Regions from separate parts of the Mesorhizobium sp. M8A.F.Ca.ET.202.01.1.1 genome, predicted to be linked through region 2. Evidence: predicted binding sites of a transcription regulator. Region 2 holds the regulator's gene; the other holds the start of a gene.

Region 1 (4,365 bases), on a different contig from region 2:
AAGAATGTCTGCGCCAGTCGCGCTCTGCCGGCTTCACCGGCATGGAAATGGGCCGGCGCTTTCCCAACGACCCAAAGGTGATGCTGCCGATCCTGAAGGCCGCCGACGTCACGCTATGCGGCGGCTGGTTTTCCGGCACGCTGGTCGACGAGGAGATGGCTGCGAACAAGGAGCGCATCCAGCCGATGATCGACCTGTTCAAGGCGGTCGACGCGCCCTGCATCGTCTATGGCGAGGTCGGACGCTCGATCCAGGGCGACCGCTCCAGGCCGCTCGCCACCAAGCCGAAACTTTCGGGCGACGAAATGAAGGCCTACGCGCGGCGCCTGACGGAATTCGGCGAATGGTGCGCCGAGCAAGGCATGCCGCTTTCCTACCATCACCACATGGCGGCGGTAGTCGAGACCGAGCCGGAACTCGACGCCTTCATGCGCCATTCCGGCGAAGGAATCCCGCTGCTGCTCGATGCCGGCCATCTGGCCTTTGCCGGCGGCGATGTGCTGCGCGCCATCGACAACCACCACAAGCGCATCAGCCATGTCCATGTGAAGGATGTGCGCATGGATGTGATCGACAAGCTCGACCGTACGAAGCAGTCCTTCCTCGACGCCGTGGCGCTCGGCGCCTTCACAGTGCCGGGCGACGGCTCGCTCGATTTCGGCGCCATCGTGCAGCGCTTCGCCGATCATGGCTATGAAGGCTGGTTCGTGGTCGAGGCCGAGCAGGACCCCAGGAAGAACCCGCCGTTGAAGATGGCGCAGGTCGGCTACAAGGAGCTGATGCGGGTGATGACCGCCGCCGGCTACACGGTCGAGACGCAGGGCTTCCCGAATGTCTGAAGGCTGGATTGGTCGCCACGGGTGGCTTATCTGAGAACTGGTTCGGCAACTCTCGGATGGCGCGATGAAAGATTATGAACACCCGTTCTTCCGGCCGCTGTGGCGGCGCATCGCCGTCGTCGCGGTCTGCGTCATCTGGTCGATCATCGAGTTCGCCAGCGGCACGCCGTTCTGGGGCGTGATCGCGCTCGGCTTCGCCGGCTATGCCGTCTGGCAGTTCTTTTATCTTTACAAGCCCGTGGAGGAGGCGAAGGCGACGCCTGAGGAACCCAAGGTCGGCATCGAACCCAAGGAATGATGGAAGAAGTTCCAGTGGATTGGATACGTGCGTGACGGATCGCATACGTTGGTGATTGGCCGAAACGCTTCTCGCTTCGTCATCCTAGGGCGGAGCAAGGAGCGCAGCGACGCGGCGCAGACCCTAGGATCCATGCCGTTGGATTGAAGCGTTGCGACGGTGCAGAATTCCGCTCCGCTCCGCTGCGGGGTCACGGAATGGATCCTAGGGTCTCCGCGACGGAGCTTCGCTCCTGCTACGCCCTAGGATGACGAAGTTGGGAGGCTTCGGCCGATCTCGAAGATTTGCGATAGGAGAGACAAAAATGTCGAAACTGCTCGTCAAAGCCGACAAGGGCAATGGCCGCGTCGCGCATGTCACGCCGCAAGGCGCTGGCTGGACCTATGTCGGTTTCGATCTGCATCGGCTGAAGCCCGGCCAGAGCGCCTCGGGACAGTCGGACGACCGCGAAGTCTGCCTGGTCTTCGTGACCGGCAAGGGTACGGCAAAAGCCGGCGGCAAGGATCTCGGCCTGCTCGGCGAGCGCATGTCGCCTTTCGAGGGCAAGCCGTGGTCGGTCTACGTGCCGCAGGGATCGGACTGGTCGGTGACGGCCGACACCGAGCTGGAACTCGCGGTATGCTCGGCGCCCGGCCTTGGCGGCGGCTTGCCGGTCCGGGTGATCGGGCCGGACGATCTCGGCCAGGAGGTGCGCGGCAAGGGCACCAACACGCGCTACGTCACCAACATCCTGCCTGAGGGGCAGCCGGCCGACTCGCTGCTGGTGGTCGAGGTCATCACGCCCGGCGGCCACACGTCGAGCTACCCGCCGCACAAGCACGACCAGGACAATCTGCCCGCTGAATCCTATCTCGAGGAAACCTACTACCACCGCCTCAACCCGCCGCAGGGTTTTGCCTTCCAACGCGTCTATACCGACGCCGACAAGGATGGCCGGCGCGCGCTGGACGAAGCCATGGCGATCGAGGACGGCGATGTCGTGCTGGTGCCCAAGGGCTATCACCCTTGTGCCGCCTGCCATGGCTATGACCTCTATTACCTCAATGTGATGGCCGGGCCGAAGCGGACGTGGAAATTCCACAACGCGCCCGAGCACGAATGGTTGATGAAGGCCTGACCGTTCTGCGTTTCCGGTTGAATTTGTTGGTCCAGTTGGGAAAAATCGTCGGCTAACGACCCTGAGGGTCGATTTGCCTTCGAAAACCCTTCAAAGCTTCGTCAATCCGTCATGGAAATCACCTATGGCAACGTTTCTGACGAGGACTTCCCATGCGTTATGCCATCTATTTCACCCCCAGGCAGGACGAGCTGCTGGCGCGTATCGCCGCCAACTGGCTGGGCCGCGACCCGTTCGGTGCCGCGACCGGCCCGGTTGAGGCCGTGGCCGACCTGTCGGCGGCGGAAGTGGCCTTCCACACTGCTTCGGCGCGCCGCTATGGCTTTCACGCCACGCTGAAGGCGCCCTTCCGCCTGGCTGCCACCGAGACCGAGGCTTCGCTGCGCGCGGCGCTAGACCATTTTGCCGAAGCAACGCCGGTTGTGACGATCCCGCGTCTGGTCGTCAGCCAGATCGACAGCTTCTTCGCGCTGGTGCCGGATGGTCCGCTGCCTCCGCTCAACCGCTTCGCCGACGACGTCGTGCGCGATTTCGACCGGTTTCGCGCGCCGTTGAGCGAGGCCGAGATCGAGCGGCGCAGCCCGGATTCGCTGAAGCCGGCGGAGTTTCGCAATCTCTGCCAGTGGGGCTATCCCTATGTTTTCGAGACCTTTCGCTTCCATATGACCCTGTCGGGCCGGGCCGGCCCACAGGAAAGCCCTCGCCTGCGCGCGGCGATCGACGGCCTTTTCGCCGATGTGCTGCGCCAGCCCGTGCTGGTGGATGCGCTGACATTGTTTGTCGAACTCGAACCCGGTGCGCCGTTCATGGTGCTGTCCCAGCACGCGCTTGGACGCCGCCCGGCCAGAAAAACCGCCTGACAGGCGCCGGAAGAAGCAAGGACCAGCCGCAATGACCGCCGAAACTGTTCTTTCCAACGCCCGCATCGTTCTTGCCGACGAGATCGTCGAAGGCTCGCTGGTGTTGCGCGACGGCTTTATCGCCGGCATCGATGCCGGCGCGGCCCGGACCGGCGAGGACATGGGCGGCCACTTCATCATTCCAGGACTGGTCGAACTCCACACCGACCATCTCGAGGGCCACTATGCGCCACGGCCGAAAGTGCGCTGGAACCCGATCGCCGCGGTGCTTGCCCATGACGCGCAGGTGGCGACCGCCGGCATCACCACCGTGCTCGATGCGCTCCGCGTCGGCATGGACGAGGACGCCGACCTAACATCGGACGACATCCGCAAGCTGGCCGATGCGATCGAGGACAGTGTCCAGCAGGAGCGGCTGCGGGCAGACCATTTCATCCATCTGCGCTGCGAAGTCTCGGCACCGGACTGCCTGAGGGCCTTCGCCAATTTCGAGACAGACGACAGGGTGAAACTGGCGTCGCTGATGGATCATGCGCCCGGCCAGCGCCAGTTCGTCAACCTTGAAACCTACGCCTACTACTACCAGCGCAAGCTGAAGCTCTCGGATCAGGATTTCAAGAAATTTTGCGAGAAGCGGATGGGCGAGTCGGCACGCAATTCAGGACCGAACCGTGTCTTCATCGCCGCCGCCTGCCAGGAGCGCGGCATCGTGCTCGCCAGCCATGACGACGCCACGTCGGCTCATGTCGACGAGGCCATCGAGCAGGGCGTGAGGGTCGCCGAGTTCCCGACCACAGAGGAAGCGGCGCGGGCCTCGAAGGCCGCCGGGCTCGGCGTGCTGATGGGCGCGCCCAATGTCATGCGCGGCGCCTCGCATTCGGGCAATGTTTCGGCACGCACCCTGGCCAGTGACGGCCTGCTTGACATCCTGTCGTCCGACTACATCCCCTTCAGCCTGATCCAGTCGGCCTTCTTCCTCGGCGACATGGTCGAAGGCATTTCGCTGCCGCAGGCCGTCGCCATGGTCTCGAAGAACCCGGCGCAGGCCGTCGGCCTTGACGACCGCGGGATCATCGAACAGGGACGCCGCGCCGATCTGGTGCGGGTGCGCGTCGACGATCATGTTCCGGTCGTGCGCACCGTGTGGCGGCAGGGATGCCGGGTGGCATGATGGTGTCGGCCTTGATCGAGCGCGAACTGTCCGCCGAAACCTTTCCGATCCGTCATGGCGTCTTTGTTGCCGTCGTAGGC
Region 2 (4,365 bases):
CATCGAGGACCCCGATCTCGATATCCGCAGTGTTGCCCGCATCGCGCTGGCGATCCAGGGCATCACCGACACCAAGGCGCGTGCCATGCTGTGGTCGCCGATCACGCCGCAGACGGACATTGCCTTCGCCGACATACTCGAAGCCGAATTCGGCATCCCCGCCACCATGGAGAACGACTGCAACATGATGGCGGTGGCGTTGCGCTGGCGCGACCCTCAACGCTACCGCGACGACTTCATCGCCATCCTGCTCTCGCACGGCATCGGCATGGGCCTGGTGCTCAAGGGCGAACTGTTCACCGGCACCCATTCATCGGGCGGCGAATTCGGCCACATGATCCATCGCCCGGGCGGCGCGCTCTGCCGTTGCGGGCGGCGCGGCTGCGTCGAGGCCTATGCCGGCAACTATGCCATCTGGCGTAATGCCAGGCAGCTTGGCGAGGACGCCGAACCGGTCGCCGATGTCAGCGACGCGCAGATGCGGACACTCGCCGCGACGGCAAGGGAGAAAGACGGACCGGAGCGCGAAGCCTATCGCAAGGCGGGCGAGGCGCTGGGCTATGGGCTGGGCAGCCTGTTCGCGCTGATCGACCCGGCGCCGGTCGCCATGGTCGGTGTCAGTGCCGCCGCCTTCGATCTGATCGAGCCGGCCTTGCGCGAGGCCATCGCCCAGACCGCCGGCGGCCAGCATTCGGAATCGATTTCCTTCGACACCGAGCCGAACGAACTGCCGCTCATCCGCGAAGGCTGCGCCATGCGCGCCTTGACCTTCGTCGACCAGGAGATTTTCGCGCCGGGAGTGCAGGCGAGAGGCAGTGCTGGGAAGAGCGTGGCCTGAGCGAACGCTCCGGTGAATGAATCACCACCAATGCTGGAGGTTGGCCGAGCGCCCTCAAGGTCGTGATCCCTGGGCGGAGCAGCCGCGAAGCGGCGTCGCGGAGACCCTGGGATCCATGCCGTGACCTCGATCGTAGAGTGCAACGGCGCAGAATTCTGCACTGCGGCGACGCGTCGAGGTCCCGGCATGGATCCTCGGGTCTGCGCCGCGTCGCTTCGCTCGCGGATGACGAAGTCAGGGGCGTAGCCGCCCTCGACCTAGTCTTCCCTGATCGCGTAGCCCGCTCCGCGGATGGTGCGGATGACGTCGGGCATGCGGCCATTGTTGACCGCTTTGCGCAGCCGGCCGACATGTACGTCCACCGTGCGCTCGTCGATATAGATCGTCTCGCCCCAGACATTGTCGAGCAACTGGCTGCGCGAGAACACCCGGCCGGGATGGCGCATCATGAATTCGAGCAGCCGGAACTCGGTCGGTCCGAGCCGGATTTCGCTCTTCTTGCGATAGACCCGGTGCGATTCACGGTCGAGCACGATGTCGCCGACCTTGAGCACGCTGGACAGCACTTCCGGCTTGGCGCGACGCAGCAGCGCCTTGACCCGGGCCATGAATTCCGGCGTCGAGAACGGCTTGACCAGATAGTCGTCGGCGCCGGTCGAAAGGCCACGCACGCGGTCGCTCTCCTCACCGCGCGCCGTCAGCATGATGATCGGCAACCTCTCGGTCTCGGGCCGCATTCGCAGGCGCCGACAGAGTTCGATGCCGGAAACCGCCGGCACCATCCAGTCGAGCACCAGGAGGTCGGGCACATTCTCCTGGAGGCGGATCTCGGCTTCGTCGCCGCGCGTCACCACCTCGACCTGATAGCCTTCCGATTCCAGATTGTAGCGGAGGAGCACGCCGAGCGGCTCCTCGTCCTCCACCACCATGATGCGTGGCGCGATCATTGGCAGATCATCCTATCGTCAAGCCGCCGGCGCCGACATCGCCGTCTCGTCCTGCTTAGGACGATTGGCGGGCAGTTGCGTTCCGGTCAGCACATAATACGCATTCTCGGCGATGTTGGTCACATGGTCGCCGATGCGCTCGAGATTCTTGGCGCAGAACAAGAGATGCGTGCAAGCCGTGATGTTGCGCGGATCCTCCATCATGTAGGTCAGCAGTTCGCGGAACACCGAGGTGTATTTGACGTCGATGCGTTCGTCGTCATTCCTGAGCTTGGCGAGGGCGGCGGCATCGCCGGCCGCATATTCCTCGACCACGCCCTGCACCTGGATCAGCACCAGCTGCGCCATGGAATCGATCGAGTGCGACAGGTCGCGCGGCGTGGCGGTGAGGCCGACGGAACCGACGCGCTTGGCGATGTTCTTGGCAAGGTCGCCGATGCGCTCGAGGTCGCCCGCCATGCGGATCGAGCCGACGACATGACGCAGATCGTCGGCCATCGGCTGGCGCTTGGCGATCAGGGTGATGGCGCGGTCGTCGAGTTCGCGCTGGCGCGCATCCATGATGGCGTCGTCGGAGACGACGCGCTGTGCCAGCGCGTTGTCGGAATTCAGCAGAGCCTTGGTGGCGCCGCCGACCATCGTGCCGGCGAGATCGCCCATGTCGCTGATCAGCCTGCTGATCTGTCCGAGATCCTCATCGAAGGCTGCGACTGTGTGTTCGGCCATGATCCTGGTCCTCGTATGCGTGATATCAGCCGAAGCGGCCGGTGATGTAGTCCTGCGTGCGCTTCTCGCGAGGCGACGTGAAGATCTTCTCGGTCTTGTCGAATTCGACCAGTTCGCCCAGATACATGAACGCCGTCTGGCGCGACACGCGCGCCGCCTGCTGCATGTTGTGGGTGACGATGACGATCGTGTAGTCGGCCTGCAGCTCGTCGATCAGTTCCTCGATCTTGGCGGTCGACAGCGGATCGAGCGCCGACGCTGGTTCGTCGAGCAGGATGACTTCCGGCTTCACCGCCACGGTGCGGGCGATGCAAAGACGCTGCTGCTGGCCGCCCGACAGGCTGAGGCCGCTGGCGTTGAGCTTGTCCTTGACCTCGGTCCACAATGCCGCGCGCTTCAGCGCCTGTTCGACACGGCCGTCCATCTCGGACTTGCTGATCTTCTCGTAGAGACGGACGCCGAAAGCGATGTTCTCGTAGATCGACATCGGGAACGGCGTCGGCTTCTGGAACACCATGCCGATCTTGGTGCGCAGGAGATTGAGATCCTGCGAGCGGTCGAGGATGTTCTGGCCGTCGAGCAGCACCTGGCCGTCGGCGCTCTGCTTCGGGTAGAGCTCGTAGATGCGGTTGAAGACGCGCAGCAGCGTCGACTTCCCGCAGCCCGACGGGCCGATGAAGGCGGTGACGCTGCGCTCGGGCAGCGACAGGCTGATATCCTTCAACGCCTTCGACTGGCCGTAGTAGAAGTTGAGGTTCTTGACCTCGATCTTGGCCTTATCCACGGCCACTTCGGGCGTGTTCAACTCGGTGGACAACATCGGTTTCATCTGTCCTCTCTGCGTCCGGTAAGGCTGCGGGCGAAAATGCTCAGGCCGAGAACCGTCAGGGTGATTATGAGTGCGCCGGTCCATGCCAGTTGCTGCCATTCCTCATAGGGGCTGAGAGCGAACTGGAAGATGGTGACAGGCAGGCTGGCCATCGGCGCGTTGAGATTGCTCGACCAGAACTGGTTGTTGAGCGCGGTGAAGAGCAGCGGCGCCGTCTCGCCGGAGATGCGGGCGATGGCGAGCAATATGCCGGTGACGATGCCGGAGAGCGCGGCGCGGTAAGCGACAGATTTGATGACCACCCAGCGCGGCGCGCCGATCGCGGTGCCGGCTTCACGCAGCGCGTTCGGCACCAGGTTGAGCATGTCCTCGGTGGTGCGCACCACGACCGGAATGACCAGGATGGCCAGCGCAACGGCGCCGGCAATGGCGGAGAAATGTCCCATCGGCCGCACCATCAGCTCGTAGACGAACAGGCCGATGATGATCGATGGCGCCGACAACAGGATATCGTTGATGAAGCGCACGATGGTGGTGAGCTTGGAGAAGCGGCCGTATTCGGCCATGTAGGTACCGGCGAGCACGCCGATCGGCGTGCCGACGATCACGGCGATGATCGTCATCACCACGCTGCCGTAGATGGCATTGAGCAGGCCGCCGGCGTCGCCGGGCGGAGGCGTCATTTCGGTGAACACGGCCAGCGAGACGCCGGACAGGCCCTTGTAGAGCAGCGCGCCGAGGATAAGCGCCAGCCAGGCGAGGCCAATGCCGGCGGCGACGACGCACAGCGTCATCATCACGCCATTCCTGCGCTTGCGGCTTTGGTGAAGCGATGCGGCTGTGGACATCGGTCAGGCTCCCGTACGGGCGTCGATGCGCATCAGCATGTAGCGTGCGATGGCAAGGATGAGGAAGGTGATGACGAACAGGATCAGGCCGAGCGCCACCAGCGAGGAGGTGTAGAGATCGCCAACGGCTTCGGTGAATTCGTTGGCGATGGTCGCCGAGATCGTCGTGGCGGGCGC

Evidence for each region. Region 2 encodes PhoB, which activates phosphate uptake and scavenging genes when phosphate is short. Its sites were predicted from a motif close to TGTCATNNANCTGTCAT; they were not measured.
Region 1: a site for PhoB is predicted at 2,351-2,367, ahead of EN845_RS18955 (DUF1045 domain-containing protein). Genes of this name have one in related genera too.

The regions. Positions count from the first base shown of each region.
Region 1 is NZ_SRUN01000008.1:201,262-205,626, forward strand. Features, by position in the region: gene iolE (myo-inosose-2 dehydratase) at 1-839, shown strand, start outside; gene EN845_RS18940 (DUF3329 domain-containing protein) at 904-1,137, shown strand; gene iolB (5-deoxy-glucuronate isomerase) at 1,442-2,254, shown strand; gene EN845_RS18955 (DUF1045 domain-containing protein) at 2,407-3,114, shown strand; gene EN845_RS18960 (alpha-D-ribose 1-methylphosphonate 5-triphosphate diphosphatase) at 3,146-4,285, shown strand; gene phnN (phosphonate metabolism protein/1,5-bisphosphokinase (PRPP-forming) PhnN) at 4,282-4,365, shown strand, end outside.
Region 2 is NZ_SRUN01000007.1:228,414-232,778, reverse strand. Features, by position in the region: gene EN845_RS17555 (ROK family protein) at 1-838, shown strand, start outside; gene phoB (phosphate regulon transcriptional regulator PhoB) at 1,096-1,785, opposite strand; gene phoU (phosphate signaling complex protein PhoU) at 1,804-2,511, opposite strand; gene pstB (phosphate ABC transporter ATP-binding protein PstB) at 2,537-3,340, opposite strand; gene pstA (phosphate ABC transporter permease PstA) at 3,337-4,188, opposite strand; gene pstC (phosphate ABC transporter permease subunit PstC) at 4,192-4,365, opposite strand, start outside.